DNA from 2 places in the Microcella alkaliphila genome. Region 2 is predicted to be linked to the other one. Evidence: riboswitches for the same ligand, from Rfam matches in the RefSeq annotation. Region 2 holds a riboswitch; the other holds the start of a gene.

Region 1 (5,702 bases), 910 kb from region 2:
TCTGTATCTTGACCTCGGTGCAGGTGGCGGGCACGACCGTCACGATCGCCCTGTACGGGCAACCCAGCTACCCGGCCGCGGAGGAGGCGCTGCGCGCTGTCGTCGCCGCTCTCGAAGAGAACCTGCGCACGACCACGATCGTGTCGCCGGGCGACACGGTGGCCGAGTACGTGTCGGACTGGGGCCAGACCGCCCGCATCGTCGCCACCGACACCGTCGAGACGACGTCGCTCAGCGCGGGCGAGGTCGACGTGAGCTTCGAGATCGACGAGCGCACAACCGTCCTGCGCGGCACCACCGTCGGTCGCATGACGGTGACGACGGGCGACGGCCGCTCGGTCGTGATCCTCGAGTCGGCCGAGACGATCACGGAGCCCGGAATCGGGTGGCGCTTCGCCGACCCGTTCACCGTCATCGACCGCTGGAACCGCTGATCGTTTCCCCCGCAAGCTCGCGCGGTCGGTGCAGCCGCGCGTGCCACTCTTCCTGACGCGCCCACCGCTCCCACTGGGCGGCGAATAGGTCGCCGTCTCGGTCGATCGCGCGGCGGCGGCGCTCGGCGTCGCCGAGCTCCACCCAGATCGCGCGGGCGGCGAGCCGACGCGCCTCGGGGCCGATCGCCCCGCATCCTTCGATGACGAGCGGACGGTCGCCGTCGATGTCGCCCCAGTCGGCCGGGGATGCCCGTGCCCAGTCCCAGCGCCGGTATCGCGCGGGCGCACCCACCGCGAATGGACGGAGCACGTGCACGAGCACGTGCTGTTCGGCCGCCTCCAGGCCGTCCCAGCCGGGGTAGACGTCGTCGAGGCTGAGGAGGGTTGCGCCCTCGCGCGCGGCGAGCGCGCGCGCGATCGTCGTCTTGCCCGCGCCCGAGCGACCGTCGATCAGGATGATCGGGGGTGCGACGCTAGCCAAACTCGCGCCCTGTGAGGATGCTGTTCCACTGCCCCGTCGCGACGGCCGCCACGGTCGCGATCACCGCGACGGCGACGGCGACGGCAAGGGCAAGACTGTCGATGCCACGCCAGGGTGACGGCCGAGTCCACGTGCGGGCGACGGGGGCGCCGAAGCCGCGCGCCTCCATCGCGACGGCGAGGGCAGCACCGCGTCGGATCGCGAGGACGAGCAGCGCCAGCACGAGGCCGGGAAGTCGGCGGATACGGCCCCGGTCGCCGAGCCCGCGGGCGCGGCGGGCCCGTTCGAGCATCCGCATGTCGCTGCCGAGGAGCCCGAGCATGCGCAGCGCCGCGACGGCACCGAGCACGAAGCGGGCGGGCAGGCGCAGCGTTTGCGCGAGCGCGTCGCCGAAGCGGGTCACGTCGACGCGCGCGAACAGCGCAACAGCGGGGATGCCGATGGCGAGCACGCGCAGGACGGTCGCGATCGCCAGTTCGATCGACCCGTCGCTGATGCGCACGAAGAGGAATTCGGCGTAGATCTGGCCGCTCGTTTGCCCGTACAGGAGGATCGTGAGGCCCGATAGCGGCGCGGCGATCCACACCGGCGCGGTGCGGCGAACGAGTGTGCGCGCGTCGACCCCGAGCAGCGGAAGCAGCAGGAGCTGCAGCGTGAGCGCGACGGCGGCCGAGACGATGTCGATCGTCGCGACGAGGATCAGCGCGGGGAACAGGCCGGCGGCGAGCGCGGCGACCGGGTTGAGGCGCTCGAGCAACGGCGGCCTGCTCGCGGGCCCGGCTGACGTCTCGCCCGCCGCGACCGCCTCGCCAGCCGCGTCGGGAGTGGGCCTCGGCGGTCGGGCCGGCAGACGCAGTTCGCGCGCGCCGAGAGCGGCGATCAGCTCGCGGTCGTGCGTGGCCATGATGACGGCCCCGCCGCGATCGCGGTGTTCGGCGATCAGCGCGGCCAGTTCGGCCCAGGTGCGGCGGTCCTGGCCGAAGGTCGGCTCGTCGAGGATCAACACGGGCGGCCCCGCCGCGATGGCGGTCGCGACCGACAGGCGGCGCTTTTCTCCCCCGCTCAGTCGGTACGGGCTCGTTCCTCCGCGGCGCGCGAGCCCGAGACGGTCGAGCAATGCGGCGGGCACTTCGCCAGCACCGAGGGCGAGCTCGTCACGCACGGTGGCGGCGACGAACTGGTGCTCGGGGTTCTGGAACACCACGCCGACGAGCCGCGACAGCTCGACCGAGCTGACCGTCGCAGGGTCGACGCCGTCGGCGGTCGTGACGGTGCCCGCGGCCCTCGGCAACAGCCCCGCGAGCGCCAGGGCGAGAGTCGATTTGCCTGCGCCGTTCGGGCCGGTGAGAGCGATCACGTCGCCCGCGCGCACGGTCAGGTCGATGTTCTCGACGACGGGCTTGGCTCCGGCGGGACCGGCAGCGAGCCCGGTCGCCTTCAGGAGAACGGCGCGCTCTCGCGCGGCCGCCGTGACGGCGGCAGGCGGATGCACGGGCGGGCGACCAGGAACCCAGACGCCCCGCTCGGCGAGCGCCGCCCCCTCACGCTCGAGAACCGACGCGGGGTCACCGTCGGCGATCACCCGCCCCCGGTCTAGCACGATGACGCGGTCGATGTGGGGAAGCCACACGTCGACACGGTGTTCGATGACGACGAGGGTGAGCCCTCGACGCTCGACGGCGGCGATGACGGCGTCGACGATCTCGCCGACGCCTGAGGGGTCGAGTTGCGCGGTGGGTTCGTCGAGCAGCAACGCCCCGGGCTCGAGCGCGAGCACGCCGGCGAGGGCGAGGCGCTGCTGCTGCCCGCCCGACAATTCGGGTGTGCGCCGGTCGGCGGCGATGTCGAGTCCCACCCGGTCGAGAGCACCGTCGAGCCGCCTTGCGATCTCCGCGACCGGTACTCCCAGGTTCTCCGGGCCGAACGCGAGGTCGTCGCCGGCGCGTTCGAGAACGATGCCCGCTTCGGGGTCTTGCAGAAGCAGACCGACCCGGCCGCGGGCATCTGCCGGGTCGCGGCCGTCGACTGTGATGGTTCCAGTGCGGTCGCCGTCGTCGTCGCCGCCGAGCACTCCGGCGAAGGCCTGCAGCAGGGTGGATTTGCCGCTGCCGGAGGCACCGAGCACCAGCACGCGCTCGCCGGCCTCGATCGCAAGATCGACGTCGGCGAGCACCGGGGCCTTGCGGCCGCGCGGACGCCAGCCGAAGCCGTGCGCCGCGAGGCGAGCAGCCCGCGGGTGTGTGGTGGTGCCGGCGCCCGCCGGCAGGGCGGAGGTCACCGGGCGGCGGCGTGCTCGCCGTCGACGGCCGAGGCGCCCGGCGACGAATCGTCACCCTCGTCCTCGTCGTCGTCGCCGCGCTCGCGACCCGCGGCGAAGCGATCAAGCGCGCCGGTTCGCGCGAGCGCGCGCATCGCCAACCACGACAACAGGCCGGCGATGATGGCGCCGGAGGCGATGCCCGAGATGGCGTAGACGGTGGCGAACAGCGCGCCGGCTCCGGCGTACCAGAGCACGAGGTCGAGGATGACCATGCCGACGCCAGCGCCCGCGCCGGCGAGCATGGCGGCGACAACACCCCACGCCTTGTACAGCAAGAGCGCGAAGACGATCTCGGCGCCGAGGCCCTGCACGAGCCCGGACAGCAGCGTCAGCGGGCCCCACTCGTTTCCGAACAGTGCCGACACGGTTGCGGCGACCATCTCGCCGTAGATCGCGGCGCCAGGCTTGCGCACAATGAGGGCGGTCAGAACACCGCCGATCAGCCAGACGCCGTGAACGCTGCCCTGCACGCCCGGAAGCAGAGCGCCGAGCGCGCTGCCGATCGGGTTGTAGGTGAGGTTCCACGCGAAGAAGACGAGGCCGACGGCGACGCCGACGACGCTCGCAACGACGATGTCGACGACGCGCCAGCGCAGGCGTGCACCCCCGCGCGCGGTCGACTTCGGGGTGGGGGTTGCTGTCATGATTCGTGCCTTTCGATGTGGGTGCGCGCCGGTGAGGCGCACCGTTCTTTCGCAACGGCACGGGTGCGAGATGTCCTCCCTGCGCCGGCATTACCCGGATCAGGTTCGACGGTCGAAGCCCTGTGGCTTCCTCTCAGCCCGGCGATCGGGCTCCCGTGTACGTCGATCAGTGTACGCCCGGTGGCTCGAAGGCGGCATCCCGCCCTCAGTAGACTCCGGGCATGGCACCACTGTTGGGCGAGAGCGACGAGCTGGAAACCCTCGTGCGGCGGGTGCTCGACGACGCTGCCGACGAGACGGAGGGCCGCCATCGCGTCAGCCTGCTGATCTCGGCGGCGCAGGCGATGACGCAAGATCTGGACCTGTCGATCGCCCTGCAGCGCATCGTGGAGGCCGCCCGTCAGCTGGTGCGCGCCCGCTACGGCGCCCTCGGCGTCATCGCACCGGACGGCAGCCTCGAGCGGTTTGTGCATGCCGGGTTCGACGACGACACCGTCGCCCGCCTCGGCCCCCCGCCGACCGGTCGCGGGATTCTCGGCGCGGTCATCGCCGACGACGCCACCATTCGCCTGCCACGACTGTCGGACGATCCACGGTCTGTCGGGTTTCCCGCGCACCACCCGCCGATGAACTCGTTTCTCGGGGTTCCGATTCACGTTGACGGCGCCGCCTTCGGAAATCTCTATCTCACCGAGCGCGACTCCGGGCCCTTCGATGACCTGGATGCGAGCGTGATCGCGAGCCTCGCGGCGATGGCCGGCACGGCAATCGCGAACTCGCGCCTGTATGCCCGTTCGGAACGTTCACGGGTCTGGCTCGAGGCGGCGGAGGATGTGTCGCGCCGGCTTCTCGCCGGAGAGCTCTCGCCCGATGATGGGACTGCCATCGTCGTCGCCGCGCAGACCCTCACGGGCCTACCCACCGGGGTTATCGCGGTTGACGACGACGGTCGCCTCGTCGTCGACCCTCACACGGATGCTCGGGGTGACGGCCGCGTCATCGCTGACGACGACGCCATGCTCACCCGTTTCGTCGAGTCGGTGACGATCGCGCGTGAGCTCGCTCGGGCACGCGTCGACGAGCAGCGCATCGCCCTGTCGGACGAACGCGACCGGATCGCGCGCGACCTGCACGACCACGTCATCCAGAGTCTGTTTGCGGTGGGGTTGAGCCTGCAAAGCGTCGTGAGTGACCCCACGACTCCGACGGGTGCGCGCATCGCCCACCAGGTCGACGCGATCGACTCCACCATCCGGCAGATTCGCCAGGCTATCTACCGCCTGTCGGCGCCGCCGTCAGCCGCCGCATACAGTCTGCGGGCCCGCATCAACACCCTGGTGCGGGAGACGCTCGAGGGCGAAGACCTCGACTCGGGGCTCGAGTTCCAGGGCCCGGTTGACACGCTGGTCGACTCTGAGCTCGGCGATGACCTCGTTGCCGTCGTGAGGGAGGCGCTCTCGAACGCCGTGCGGCACGCGCAGGCGACGCGTGTGGATGTCGCGGTGGCGGTGCGCGGAGCCGAGGTGAGCATCCGTGTGGTTGATGACGGTCAGGGACTGGGCGATTCGACGCGACGGTCAGGGCTCGAGAATCTGCGCGCCCGTGCCGTGGAACGCGGCGGCACGTGTGAGGTCGGTGCCTCATCGGGCGGCGGCACCGAACTTCTCTGGCGCGTACCCTGGGGGGCATCATGACCGACACCGTGCGCGTCTTCCTGCTCGACGACCATGAGATCGTGCGCCGCGGGCTTGCCGACCTGCTCGACGCGGAGGACGGCATGGAGGTGGTGGGCGAAGCGGACCAGGTGGCCGGAACCGCGGAGG
Region 2 (5,702 bases):
GCTACGTGCCCCAGATCGGTGTGCGCGGCGAGCTGATCGAGGCCCTCCAGGAGGCCGGCATGGTTCGGCGGGATATCGACGCGTTCCGACTGTCGGCGGTCATCTCGTCATTCACCGCGGGCCTCGCCCTCACCGCCCCCCACGACGACCTCGACGCGGTTGTGCGCGGTCTCAGCGACCTGCTCGCGCGTGGCGTCGACGAGCGCGTTGACAGCACCGAGCCGGGCAAGCAGGTGTTCTACCAGTGGGCGACGAGCCTCACGCAGCCGCGCGTCGAGGCCGATGCCGACAGCGAGGCCGACTGAGCTCGCGGCCGGTCCGCCCCGGCTAGGGTGACTGCGTGATGACCACACCGCCGTGGCTGCGCGCCATCGACGCCGCAGGCCTTCGTGATGCCGATGGCACCGTCCGCGCGACGGTCTTCGCCGAGATGAGCGCCCTCGCAGCCCAGCACGACGCGATCAACCTGGGGCAGGGCTATCCCGACGAGGATGCTCCGGCCCCCGTAACCGAGGCCGCGATCGCTGCCATCCGCGCGGGCCTCAACCAGTACCCGCCTGGTCGCGGCACCCCGGAGCTGCGCCGCGCCGTCGCCGAACACCGCGAACGGTTCTTCGGCGAGCGCCGCGACCCCGACACGGAGGTGCTCATCACCGCCGGAGCCACAGAGGCGATCGCGGCCGCGATGCTCGCCCTCGTGAGCGCGGGTGATGAGGTCGTCACCCTCTCCCCCTTCTACGACGCCTACGCCGCCATGGTCGGTCTCACGGGAGCCCGACACGTCGCGATCCCGCTTGAGGGGGACGACTTCCAGCCCACAGCCGCGGCGATCGACGCAGCGATCGGCCCGAACACGCGCGTCGTGCTGCTCAACAACCCGCACAACCCGACGGGTTCGGTGATCGCCCCCGAGCTGCTCGAGCGCATCGTCGCCGCGGCGGCCCGGCACGACGCGATCATCGTCAGCGACGAGGTGTACGAGCACCTCGTGTTCGACGACGCGCCGTTTACGCCGATCGCGAGCATCCCGGGCGCGGCCGAGCGCAGCCTCACGATTTCGAGCGCCGCGAAGACGTTCCGCGTAACCGGCTGGAAGGTCGGCTGGATGACCGGGCCCGCCCACCTGATCGACGCGGCGATGGGGGTCAAGCAGTACCTGACGTACGTGAACGGGGCGCCCTTCCAGCCGGCGGTCGCTGTCGGCCTCGGGCTCGGCGACGACTACTTCGACGATCAGCGCCGCACGCTTGCCGCCCGGCGCGACCGCCTGAGCGCGGGGCTCGCCGCGGCGGGCTTCGCCGTCTCCCCCAGTCGGGGCTCCTACTTTGTGGTGGCCGACGCCGCCCCGCTGGGGGTGACCGACGCGAATCGCTACGCCCGCGACCTGACGGTCGAGCGGGGGGTGGCGGCGATTCCGCTGTCGGCGTTCGATCCGCGGTCACGGGATGCGCGCATCCACTCGTCGCTGCGCTTCGCGTTCTGCAGAACGGACGCCCAGATCGACGAGGCCGTGCGCCGCCTGACCTCGGGCCGCTAAACGGGCTCGACCCGGAAGCGGCGCAGGGCGAGCGCCGGGTTGACGGCCCTCACCCGGACGACCTCGGCACGGTCGATCGTCGCCGCAGCGACACCGACCTCATCGTCGACGAACGCGAGCTCGCGGCCGAGCGGGTCGATGATGAGGCTCGCCCCCACCCCGACGGGCGGCGGGTGATCTGCCGCTGCGAGGTACACGGTGTTCTCGATGGCGCGGGCGGCGGCCAGCGTGCGCCAGGCGTGCCGCTTGTCGGGCCCGGCCACCCACTCGGCGGGCACGAGCACAAGCTCAGCTCCCGCGTCAACGAGGCGCCTGGTCACCTCGGGGAACCGCAGGTCGTAGCAGGTCTGCACGCCGACCGGCACTCCCCCGACGTCGAAGGATTCGGCGCCGACGATGTCGCCGGGTTCCGCCCAGTCCGACTCGGTCTGGCCGAAGGCGTCATACAGGTGCAGTTTGCGAGTGACGCTGAGCAGTGAGCCGTCGGCGCCGAGCGCGACGATGGTGTTGCGGAAGCGATCGTCCCGCGAGGCCGTTTCGAGCATCCCGGCGACGACGACAACGCCGTTCGACCGCGCGATGTCGGCAAGCCCCGCCACGAACGGCCCGTCGAGAGCCTCGGCGGCGGCGACCCAGTGTGGTCCCATCTTTCCGCCGAAGAACGCCGAGTACTCGGGCAGCACGACGAGTTCGGCACCCTCACGAGCGGCCTCGCGCACGAGCTGCACGACGCCGGCGAGGTTCTCGTCGCGGGCTGGCCCCGGCGCGAACTGGGCGACGGCGACGCGCAGTGTTTCGCTCATGCGGCCAGCCTAGAGGCGGCCGGGGCCGCTCACCACGGTCGCCGCTCTGCCAGCATGGAGCCATGAGCGCCTCCCTCATCGTTCTCGGTTCGGCGAACACCGACTACACGGTCGTCGTCGACCGCCATCCCCAGCCGGGTGAGACCCTGCTCGGCGGCGACGTCGTCGTCGCGACGGGGGGCAAAGGCGCGAACCAGGCGCTTGCCGCGGCCCGCTCGGGCGCCATGCCCGTCTTCGTCGGCGCCGTCGGCGACGACGCGGGGGGCCATGCCATGCTCGACGCTCTTGGAGCAGGCGGTGTCGACGTATCGAGCGTCGCCCGGTTCAGCGACGCACCGACCGGCGTTGCGCTCATCACCGTCTCACGCGACGGCGAGAACACGATCGTGGTCGCGCCCGGCGCGAACGGTCGCCTCGACGCGGATGCGGTGGCCACCACGATCACTGAGCTCGCCGGCCCCGGCACGGTCCTGCTCAGCCAGCTCGAGGTGCCGCTCGGTGTCGTCCACGCCGCCGCACGCGCGGTCGTCGGAGCCGGCGGCCGCGTCGCGCTGAACCTCTCCCCCGCCCGCGACATCCCCGACGAACTGCTCGAGCTGTGCGACCCGCTCGTCGTCAACGAGAGCGAAGCGCGGGCGGTGGGCGCCTCATCCTTCACCGATGTCGAAGGCGCCCTGTCGGCCGCGCAATCCCTCGCCAGCCGCTGCCGAAGCGTCATCATCACGCTCGGCGGTGACGGCGCGGTGTGGTGCGACGCTGCCGCGAGCGGCCATGTGGCCGCGCCCCGTGTCGAGGTTGTCGACACGACCGGGGCGGGCGACGCGTTCGTCGGCGCGGTCTGCGCAGAGCTCGCGGATGGCGCGGAACTCGCCGCCGCCGTCGCCGCCGGTGTGCGCTCCGGCGCAGCCGCCGTGCAGTGGCGCGGGGCGCAGCCTCCGACCCACTAGGCGCACCGGCCGGACGCCGGCAGCGAAGAAAGGGTGGTCGGGGTGCTGACGAAACCCGATTCCGTCAGCGCCCCGACCGGCTACGCCGCACCAACATAGGGGGGCTGAGCGGCGAAAGCCTTACGTCCACTCTGGCGCAACATGCGGGGCCCTCCCAGCACAGACGCGCCGCAATATTCGGTGAACGAATACGCGCAGGCTGCGGTGCTAGCGTGCCGCCGTGACCACCGCTGATCTGACCCGCGCCGACCCGGCGGTCAGGCGCAAACGGGTTGGCACCTCGAGCCGCGTGCTCGTGAACTTCGTCGGCGTATCGGCCCTGACCACGCTCGCGGCCACGGCCAGTACAGCGGCCGTCACCAGCGTTGCCGTCGTCCCCACCAGTCCACTGCACTGGCCGCGGCCGTCGGATTCGGTGCCGGCTCTGCGTTCCTGCGACGTCACCACCCGCACACGCGACTGGGCGCGGCGAACGTGGTCACGAGCATCCGCTGGGGGCTCGTCTCGATCATCGTCGGGCTGCTCGTTGCGGGAGCTCCGTCAGCGACGGCAATCATCGGGCTCGCGATCATCGCGCTCAGTCTCGACGGGGTGGATGGCAAGCTGGCTCGCCGGCAGCGGCTCGAGTCCCGCTTCGGCGCAGCGTGCGACATGGAGGTCGACTCGGTCTTCGCCCTCGTGCTTGCCGCACTCGCGGCGCTGGGGCCGTACGCGCGCCGACGCAGGAGCTCGAGTTCCCTCGAACGTTCCGGCGACGGCGACGGCGCAGTCATACGCTCATTATTCCGCGGAACGACGCTCGCGTTCACTGCACCCTTCGCGATCGGATAGGGTGGTCGACATCCACACGGGAGTCCTTGCAAGGGCTGAGATCGGGCTGACGCAGCCTGCGACCGTTCGAACCTGTCCGGGTAATGCCGGCGAAGGAAGTAGGACTTCTGATGACCGATGCGCTCTCATCCCATTCGCTCGACTATCTGCGTGACGAGGTGCACGGCATCCGTGTTCCCGTGACCAGCATCGCGCTCAGCGACTCCCCCGGCGCCGTTCCGAATCCGCCCCTCACGGTGTACCGCACGGCGGGACCCGGAAGCGACCCGCTGCGCGGACTGGAGCCGGCCCGCTCCGAGTGGATCGAGGCGCGCGGCGACACCGAGGTCTACGAGGGCCGGGAGCGCAACCTGCAGGACGACGGGCGTGCGGCACTTCGCCGTGGGGCGGCGTCGGCCGAGTGGCAGGGGCCCAGACGCCGTCCGCGCCGGGCCCGTCCCGGTAGGACCGTCACCCAGATGCACTACGCCCGGCGCGGAGTCATCACCCCGGAGATGCGCTTCGTCGCTCTGCGAGAGAGCTGCGACGTCGAACTGGTGCGCTCCGAGGTCGCTGCAGGGCGAGCGATCATCCCGAACAACATCAACCACCCGGAATCCGAGCCCATGATCATCGGCCGGGCCTTCCTCGTGAAGATCAACGCGAACATCGGCAACTCAGCGGTGACCAGTTCGATCGCCGAAGAGGTGGACAAGCTGCAGTGGGCGACGCAGTGGGGGGCGGACACGGTCATGGACCTGTCCACCGGCGACGACATCCACACCACGCGGGAGTGGATCATCCGCAACTCCCCGGTGCCGATCGGAACGGTGCCGATCTACCAAGCTCTGGAGAAGGTCGACGGCGAGGCGAGCCGGCTCACGTGGGAGATCTTCCGGGACACCGTCATCGAGCAGTGCGAGCAGGGTGTGGACTACATGACGATCCACGCCGGTGTGCTGCTGCGCTACGTGCCGCTGACCGCCGACCGGGTCACCGGCATCGTCTCGCGGGGCGGCTCCATCATGGCCGGCTGGTGCTTGGCGCACCACCAGGAGAACTTCCTCTACACGCACTTCGACGAACTGTGCGAGATCTTCGCCCGGTACGACGTCGCATTCTCGCTCGGTGACGGACTGCGGCCCGGATCCACGGCCGATGCGAACGACGCGGCGCAGTTCGCCGAGCTCGACACCCTCGCCGAACTGACCAAGCGCGCATGGGCATACGACGTGCAGGTCATGGTCGAAGGTCCCGGGCACGTGCCGTTCCACCTCGTCCGCGAGAACGTGGAACGGCAGCAGGAGCTCTGCGACGGTGCGCCGTTCTATACGCTCGGACCGCTGGTGACGGATGTCGCCCCGGGGTATGACCACATCACCTCGGCGATCGGGGCGACCGAGATCGCCCGGTACGGCACCGCCATGCTCTGCTACGTCACCCCGAAGGAGCACCTGGGACTGCCGAACAAGGACGACGTGAAGACCGGCGTGATCACCTACAAGATCGCCGCGCACGCCGCGGACCTCGCCAAGGGGCACCCCGGCGCCAACGAGCGCGACGACGCTCTGTCGAAGGCACGCTTCGAGTTCCGCTGGCGGGATC

What was found. Region 2 has a riboswitch for thiamine pyrophosphate ahead of thiC (phosphomethylpyrimidine synthase ThiC). Riboswitches for the same ligand answer to the same signal wherever they lie in the genome.
Region 1: another riboswitch for thiamine pyrophosphate. It lies ahead of CPY97_RS09545 (ECF transporter S component); the one in region 2 lies ahead of thiC (phosphomethylpyrimidine synthase ThiC).

Annotation. Positions count from the first base shown of each region.
Region 1 is NZ_AP017315.1:1,934,161-1,939,862, forward strand. Features, by position in the region: gene CPY97_RS09530 (hypothetical protein) at 1-434, shown strand, start outside; gene CPY97_RS09535 (hypothetical protein) at 412-915, opposite strand; gene CPY97_RS09540 (ATP-binding cassette domain-containing protein) at 908-3,193, opposite strand; gene CPY97_RS09545 (ECF transporter S component) at 3,190-3,879, opposite strand; TPP riboswitch at 3,939-4,046, opposite strand; gene CPY97_RS09550 (GAF domain-containing sensor histidine kinase) at 4,101-5,573, shown strand; gene CPY97_RS09555 (response regulator) at 5,570-5,702, shown strand, end outside.
Region 2 is NZ_AP017315.1:1,023,742-1,029,443, reverse strand. Features, by position in the region: gene CPY97_RS05000 (TetR/AcrR family transcriptional regulator) at 1-305, shown strand, start outside; gene CPY97_RS04995 (aminotransferase class I/II-fold pyridoxal phosphate-dependent enzyme) at 344-1,537, shown strand; gene CPY97_RS04990 (carbon-nitrogen hydrolase family protein) at 1,534-2,340, opposite strand; gene CPY97_RS04985 (ribokinase) at 2,403-3,287, shown strand; gene CPY97_RS04980 (CDP-alcohol phosphatidyltransferase family protein) at 3,762-4,118, shown strand; TPP riboswitch at 4,125-4,233, shown strand; gene thiC (phosphomethylpyrimidine synthase ThiC) at 4,229-5,702, shown strand, end outside.